DNA from 2 places in the Verrucosispora sp. CNZ293 genome. Region 1 is predicted to be linked to the other one. Evidence: riboswitches for the same ligand, from Rfam matches in the RefSeq annotation. Region 1 holds a riboswitch; the other holds the start of a gene.

Evidence for each region. A riboswitch is a leader RNA that binds a small molecule or an ion and turns the genes downstream of it on or off. The one in region 1 is predicted to bind cyclic di-AMP.
Region 2: another riboswitch for cyclic di-AMP. It lies ahead of CLT74_RS19460 (VldE C-terminal domain-containing protein); the one in region 1 lies ahead of CLT74_RS12580 (C39 family peptidase).

What each region holds. Positions count from the first base shown of each region.
Region 1 is NZ_PEFR01000001.1:2,772,831-2,776,437, reverse strand. Features, by position in the region: gene CLT74_RS12595 (acyltransferase family protein) at 1-3, shown strand, start outside; gene CLT74_RS12590 (hypothetical protein) at 123-530, shown strand; gene CLT74_RS12585 (hypothetical protein) at 761-1,519, shown strand; cyclic di-AMP (ydaO/yuaA leader) riboswitch at 1,797-1,937, shown strand; gene CLT74_RS12580 (C39 family peptidase) at 2,160-3,059, shown strand; gene CLT74_RS12575 (DUF397 domain-containing protein) at 3,177-3,371, opposite strand; partial or broken gene CLT74_RS12570 (helix-turn-helix domain-containing protein) at 3,368-3,607, opposite strand, start outside.
Region 2 is NZ_PEFR01000001.1:4,284,886-4,288,492, reverse strand. Features, by position in the region: gene CLT74_RS19475 (hypothetical protein) at 1-31, opposite strand, end outside; gene CLT74_RS19470 (MarR family winged helix-turn-helix transcriptional regulator) at 129-464, opposite strand; gene CLT74_RS19465 (carbonic anhydrase) at 667-1,365, shown strand; gene CLT74_RS19460 (VldE C-terminal domain-containing protein) at 1,424-2,440, opposite strand; cyclic di-AMP (ydaO/yuaA leader) riboswitch at 2,445-2,575, opposite strand; gene CLT74_RS19455 (YibE/F family protein) at 2,742-3,607, opposite strand, start outside.

The DNA.
Region 1 (3,607 bases):
TGAGGACGGTCAACTGGAGGCTGCCTGACCTGCGTGAATCGATGTGCGTGCGCGACGCGCCGGGCGGTGCGACACGCCCGATGACCGGTGCGGCCCGGCGGCTGTGGCGGTAGCGTAGGGAGGTGCTTCCCGTCGCGCCGGCCCGTCCTCTGTGGTGGTTGGCGCGCTGGGCCGCGCGGCTGCTGACCGGGCTCGCGGTCGCCGCCGCCTTCACCCTCGGCGCCTGGGACCTGCCCGGCCACCCGGCCATCGACCGCCTCACCGCTACGGTGCCACCGGTCGAGACCTCCGTACCACCGGCATCCGCCGGCTGGCACCAGGCCGCACCCCTCGACGTGGTTGGCCTGGTGATGCCGACCGCGCAGGGTGCCGACGATCCCGCCGACCAGGCCGAAGTGTCCGCGATGCAGCCGGCGGCCTCCGGTCGGCCCGGGCTGACGGCGCTCGGCAGCGTCGCTGCGGGCGGCCCGCGGTGGACTGCCGCCCAGGTCGGGGGCGTCCGGGCCGCCCGCGCCCCACCGCGCGCCTGATTCCGGCGACGCCGTACGCCTTGCCCCTGGCGGCCGTCCCGGGCGCGTGCGCACCGTTCGGTGCCGCCCCCGTGCCGAGCACCTGCCAGCCCGTTGCCGCCCGCCGCGCCGTCGGTGCCGGCCAGAACGAGCGGCACCGCCCATCCCAACCCGCGACCGCGCGCAACGCCATCCGCGATCCGCTGCCGGTACGGCCACCGGTGCCGTACCGATCTCCCCGAGGTGCCGACATGGAGAAGACAGTTCTCTACCAGTTCCTGATCGAGGTGCCCCGCGCCGCCGCCATCTGGTCGGTGCTGCTGGTGCTCGCGTTTGGCGTACTCACCGTGCTTGTCGCCCGCCCCGAGCCGGCCGGGCCGGCGGAGAAACCCGCCGACGAGGACGCGCTCCGCGCCGCAAGCGAGCAGGCCGACCTGAGTCGGTACGCGGGAGAGGTGGCGGTCGCGGCAGCCGGCGCCGGGCAGAACGCCGAGCGACGGCGTACGGCATGGCGGCTGGCCCAGGCGGAACTGGACCGCGCCTGGGCCGCGTACGACCAGGCAGAGGCCGTCGCCCGGCGGCTGGCCGGCGTCGCCGGACTGCCGACCCCGTGCACCCCCCGGACCCCTGCCGAGTACGCGGCCCGGGAGCGCTGGCTCCGCCGGGCGGCGATGGCGGCCCACTGGCGGGGTGACCTGACCGCACGGCAGCTCAGCGACGTGCTGGCGCGTCGGTCCGGCTGGGATCCCCGGCGTCACCCGGCCGAGCAGGAGGTGGTTCTCGCCCGGGTGGTACGCGACAACCGCCAGGCCGCCTACCTGTCGGCCGCCGAGCGGGAGCGTGACCTGTGGCGGGCGGCGGAACTGGCAGGCGAGGCGGCCCGCGCCCTCTCCGCCGAGGCGTACGCGGCAGCCGAGCGACTCCGACCGGACCTGCGGGCCGTCCCCGGGCGGATCGCCGTCGGGCGGCCCGGCACGGTGCTGCGCTGGCGGCCAGCGAGGCTGGGTTGAAATTCCGTGAGCTGGGTCACAACGGCCGGAAATTCGGTCACTGTTCGTAGTTGAGACGATTACCCAGCAAATTCCGTCGACATTGGTGGCGAGGCGTCCGGTTGTCACCCGAAGGTGCCCGGAATGCCGTCGGTCCCATTGAGCGACGACAGTTCTCAGGTACCCGAAAATCGCCGCACTGGATCATGTTTAAGCAGCTCAGGGCGGGTTGGCTTCGAGGTGACCGACCAGTAGTGTCAGCCCGTCCGGTGCGGTAACCGATCGCAGGAAGCGACGCCGTACCGACCCGCTCAATCGTGATCTCACGAACCGGGGACCCACTGCACCACTGGGGTGAATCCGCGAGCCTCGGCCCGCGGTAGGGCGTCTTCCCGCCCGAATCCGTCAGCTAACCCGGTCGGCGGTGACGGAAGGAGTTCCAGCCCTCGTGCGGTTCGACGTGATCCCCCTGTTCCCCCGCCTCCACGGCACCGCGGTGCCCGTCCTCGCCGGCCCGACCGCCGCGAGCTGACCCCGGTCATCGCACCGCCCGGGTTGTCCGGGCGTACCCCTGAACGGCCTGTCCCGCTCACCGGGTGGTCGTCGGTGTCCTGACGCCGACCTGACCGCCGGAGCCGGTGTGCCGTTCCCCCCTCAGCCCGTGGAGGAATCCGTGAAGCACGCCCTCTCCCGCCGGCTCCGCCGGCTGGTCACCGAACGTCCTTACCAGATCGTTGCCGGCTCGGCCGTCGCGCTCGTCCTGGCCACCGGCACCGGCGCCGCGCTCGCCGGCACCGGGAACACCCCGGCCCCCACGCAGGCCACCACCGCCGCAGCCGACCTACGCGACGACGCCGTGGTGGCGCCGAGCCCGGAAGCGGTCGCGCCGTCGACCGCCGCGCCCAGCAGTGCCGCGCCCAGCAGTGCCGCGCCCAGCAGTGCCGCACCGGCCAGCCCGGCACCGGCCCGCGCCGCCGCCGCGACGTCGCCGAAGCCCAGCTCGGCCACTCCGGACCCGGACCTGACAACCAAGAAGGCGGCACCGAAGCCGCCCGCGTCGAAGGTCCTCGGGTACGACCACCAGGCCCAGATCAACGGCTACTACTGCGGTCCCGCCGCGGTACGCAACGCGCTCAGCGCCGCCGGTGTCACGCGTAGCCAGGACGCCCTGGCCAGCCAGCTCGGCACCACCTTCGCCGGCACCAACTCGGCCGAGGACACCACCCGCGTCCTCAACGCCGTCGTCAAGGGCGACCCGTACGAGACCACGATGATCCGTGGCGGTGCGGCCACCCCGGCCCAGATGGACCAGCTCCAGGCGGACGTCGTCGCCGCCGTCACCGACGGACGGGGCGTCGTGGTGAACGTCGCCGGCACCGTCACCGACACCGACGGTCGCTGGCACTCCTTCCCCGGCGGGCACTACATCGCGGTGGTCGGCTACCAGGACTCCGGCCGGCTGGTGAAGATCGCCGACTCGGCCGACGCCTCGTACCCGTCGTACTGGCTCAGCACCATCGATCTCGCCAACTGGGCCGCCACCCGCGGCTACTCGGCCTGATCACGCCGGTCCCACGGCGAACGGAAGCCCTCGGCCTTGCTGGCCGAGGGCTTCCGTGTCGGGTACGTCAGGCGGCGGGTCGTGCTGTGTCGTCAGGTCGACGTGGCTCGGGGTTCGTCAGGCGTGCGGGGCGTGCTGCTTCGCCAGGCCGACGAAGCTCGCCCAGGCCGCCGGGGTGAAGGCCAGCGTGCCGCCGTCGCGATCCTTGGTGTCGCGGACCAGCACGATGCCCGTCAGGTTGTCGGCGACCTCCACACAGTCGCCGCCGCCAGCGCCGCTGCGGGTGGACTTGCGCCACGTCGCACCGTTCAGATCCACGGCTTCACCACATCCTTCATCAGCTCGATCGACTGGCGGCCGGACAGTGCCTCGTTGCGCACCGCCTCCCACCGGGACAGCAGGGTGCTCAGGTCGTCGTCCTTGTCGGCGAGAACGCCGCCAAGTTGAGTTTCGAGATTAGCCACCCAGCCGCCGTCCGCGCCCCTCGCCAGGGTGAAGGGACCGGTCAGTCCGATGTGCATGGCGACGCCGGTGGGCACCAGGTGGAC
Region 2 (3,607 bases), 1.5 Mb from region 1:
ACAGTGGACGGGCGAAAGCTGGCGACGGCACCGGTCCAACCTATCCCGCCGTCGACGTGATCGCAGCGCGGCGATCGTCCGGGGTGGGTGAAGCGCGCCACGTGGTCCGATCGGGACGGCTGCCGGGCTCACTGGTCGGCGGTGCCGGTCACCTGCTCCTTGGTGAAGAGAGCCAGCAGGTCGCCGACCTGGTGGTCGGCCTCCGCCGGGTGGCGGAACCGCCCGGCCGGGTTGAGGGTGTACTCGTTGCGTCGGCCCACCCGGGTGCGGTGCAGGTAGCCGCCGGCTTCGAGGTCGGCGACGATCGCCTGGGCGGCACGTTCGGTGACGCCGACCTCGGTCGCGACGTCGCGCAGCCGGGCCGTGGGGTTACGGGCGATGGCGAGCAGGACGTGCGCGTGGTTCGTGAGGAAGGTCCAATTCCGCGCGTTTTCCCGTCCGTCAGTGCTCGCCATGTCCGCCATCGTATGACCTGCCGTTCGGGTGCCCGGGTGGCGCTGCCACCGGGGGTGCGGGATCGATCCGACGCAAGCGTTGGCTGATGCATGAAATGCATATCACGTATAGCTTGACGTGCGTTATGTCGCATGTGACGGTGTTGGCAGCCCGTGACCAGCGCCGGCCCGGGATGACCAGGCATTCCTCACGGAGAAGAGGTACAGCCGGATGAGTCGACCCGCAACTCCCGGTCCGCAGCCGGGGCCCGAACGCGAACTGCTCACCGCAGACCTTCCCGGCGCCCCGCAACGGGCTCTCGCCGAACTGCTCGCCGGCAACCGACGGTTCGTCACCGACACGCTGCGGCATCCCAACCAGAATGCCGGGCGGCGGGCCGCCGTCGCGGCCGAACAGCACCCCTTCGCGGTGATCGTCGGCTGCTCCGACTCCCGGCTCGCCGCCGAGATCATCTTCGATCGCGGGCTGGGTGACCTCTTCGTGGTCCGCACCGCCGGGCACACCGTCGGCCCTGAGGTGCTGGGCAGCGTGGAGTACGCCGTGGCCGTGCTGCGTACGCCGCTCGTGGTGGTGCTCGGGCACGACTCGTGCGGTGCCGTACAGGCGGCCCGCGAGGCACTCGCCACCGCCACCACGCCCCCGGGCCACCTGGGTGCCGTGGTCGACGCCGTGGTGCCCAGCCTGCGTCGGGCCCAGGAGGCTGGAGTGCAGGAACTGGACGGGATCGTGGACATCCACATCGCGCGGACCGTCGAGGCGATGCTGGAATCCTCCACGACCCTCGCGGCTGAGGTGGCCACCGGACGGTGCGCGGTGGTCGGCATGTCGTACCGGCTGGCCGCCGGTGAGGTGCGGGCGGTGGCCGCGGAACCCGCCGACCTGGCCGGCGCGCTGGCGACCGCTCCCTGACGACGAGGGCCGTCCCGCCAACCGGCGGGGACGGCCCTCGGTGCGTTGCGTCGGGCGATCAGAGCAGTGACACGTGAACGTGGTCCGTGTGGTTGGACGGACCGCTGTAGGAACTCCAGCGCTCGGTCGCCGCGAACCAGATCTGCCGATTCCAGATCACGTAGTAGACGCCCAGCCGGTCGGCGTTGCGGACCAGGAAGGCCGCCAGATTGTTGCCGTAGATCCGGGTGTCGTTGTTGTGCCACGGGCTGAAGCCGCTGTTCTGCAACGACCAGTCACAGGCCCGGCCCTTGGGGTGCTCGAACTTGTCGCCCGGGCGGAAGCAGCCGACGAACCTGTTGAAGCCGGCCCGCTTGACCTCCTTGTACATGTGCAGCGTCCGGGGCGTGATGCAGCCCGACGTGGTGGGGTCGTTCTGGCTGCACGACTCCGGCTTCCAGCCGCCGTCCGAGGCCCGGTTCGGCGCGATCCGCGCCACCGGCGAGGTGGCGTCCACCAGCCCGCCGGTCAGGCCGACACCACCGACCAGCCGGAGCGACTTCTCCGCCTCGGTCTTCTTGCGCGCCATGTCGTTGGTCAGCTTCTTCTGCTCGCGCACCTCGGCGTCGAGCGCGAGCTTGGCCTGCTCGGCGCGAATCTTGATCGCGTTGACCTCGCCCAGCTTCTTGTCGTTCACCAGGTTCAGCTCGTCGAGTGCCGAGGCCCGGTCGATGAACGAGTCCGGTGCGTTGCTCTGCAACAGCATGGCGATCGCGCCGACCCGGCCCGTCCGGTACGACTGGGTGGCGATCTGGGCGACCTGCGGGGAGAGCGCGTCCAGGTCGGCCTGCGCGGAGCGGACCTCGACCGCCAGTTTCAGCTGCCTTTTCTTGGACTTCTCCAGCTTCGCCTTGGCCTTGGAGTAGTCCCGGTTGGCCGCCTCGATCAGATCGTTGAGCATCGGCGGGTCGTCGTCGTGCTCCGCCGGCTTGGGGTTGTTCGGCGCGGCCATAGCCGGCATCGGACCGGCGAATACCGCGAACGCGGCGAACACGGCCACCACGGGTGTCAACCAGCGGCGTAGGGGTGCCGTCACTGTTTTCCCTTCCATCGACCGCCGACCGGGTTAGCTGACGGGTTCGGGACGGAAGTGGCCCCTACCGCTTTCGCGGATTCACCCCACGTACCTGGGTTCCCGGCTCGCCTGACGGCGATTGGGCGGTGGCACCGCTGGCGCCGCTGCGCGCCTCCGGCGGTGACCGGCAGTGAGGTTACCCGACAGTCCATCTGTGCTTCTACGCCCCGAACCCGACGAGATGCGTCATTTCGTAATCGCTTTGAGTGACCAGCGACACGGTTTCGAGCCGCATCGGCAGGGGCGGTCACACTGAGGAGTGTCACCATGTGGTGTCCGTGCTCCTGTCCGGGTCGGGCCACCCCGAAGGGGTGGCGGGGGACGTGTTTCGAGTGGGTGGTGCGCTGAGGGCGCGGAGCGCCTCGGCCCGGTCCGTCGCCGGCCGGGGAACTACGGGGGCGGGCTCACCGGTGGGGGTGCCGGCGTCGCCGCGCCCGGCGGTGCTGACCAGCGCGGCGAGCGCGGTGGTCAGCGGCACCGCGGCGATCAGCCCGAGCGTGGCGACCACGCTTCGGACGATCTCCGTGGTGAGAAACTCACTGGTCAGGATCTGGCCCAGCGCGCGGGAGTCCGCGGTCAGCAGGAGCAGCAGCGGCAGCGAGGCGCCGGCGTACGCCAGCACGATGGTGTTGACCACCGAGGCGATGTGGGCCCGCCCGACCCGGGTGGCCGAGCGGTACAGCTCCCGGCGGGAAAAGTTCGGGTTGGCATGGCGCAGCTCGTTGACCGCGGCGGCCTGGGTGACCGTGACGTCGTCGAGCACCCCCAGCGAGCCGATGATGATGCCGGCCAGCAGCAGGCCGTGCAGGTCGACGTCGGCGCGGAACATGGACAGGGTGGTGGCGTCCTCGCTGCCGAATCCGGTCAGGTGGGTGGCCCCGGTCGCGGCCAGCCCGAGCAGCCCGGTCAGCACCAGACTGGCCAGCGTGCCGAGCACGGCCACCGAGGTCTGGGCGGATATGCCGTGGGTCAGGTACAGCACCACAAACATGATCAACGAGGCGCCGACGATGGCGACCACGAGAGGCGGCCGGCCGGCGCTGATGCCGGGCAGCACGAAGGTCAGCAGGATGGCGAAGCTGGCGGCCAGGCCGCCCAGCGCCGCCAGGCCCCGCAACCGCCCGAACG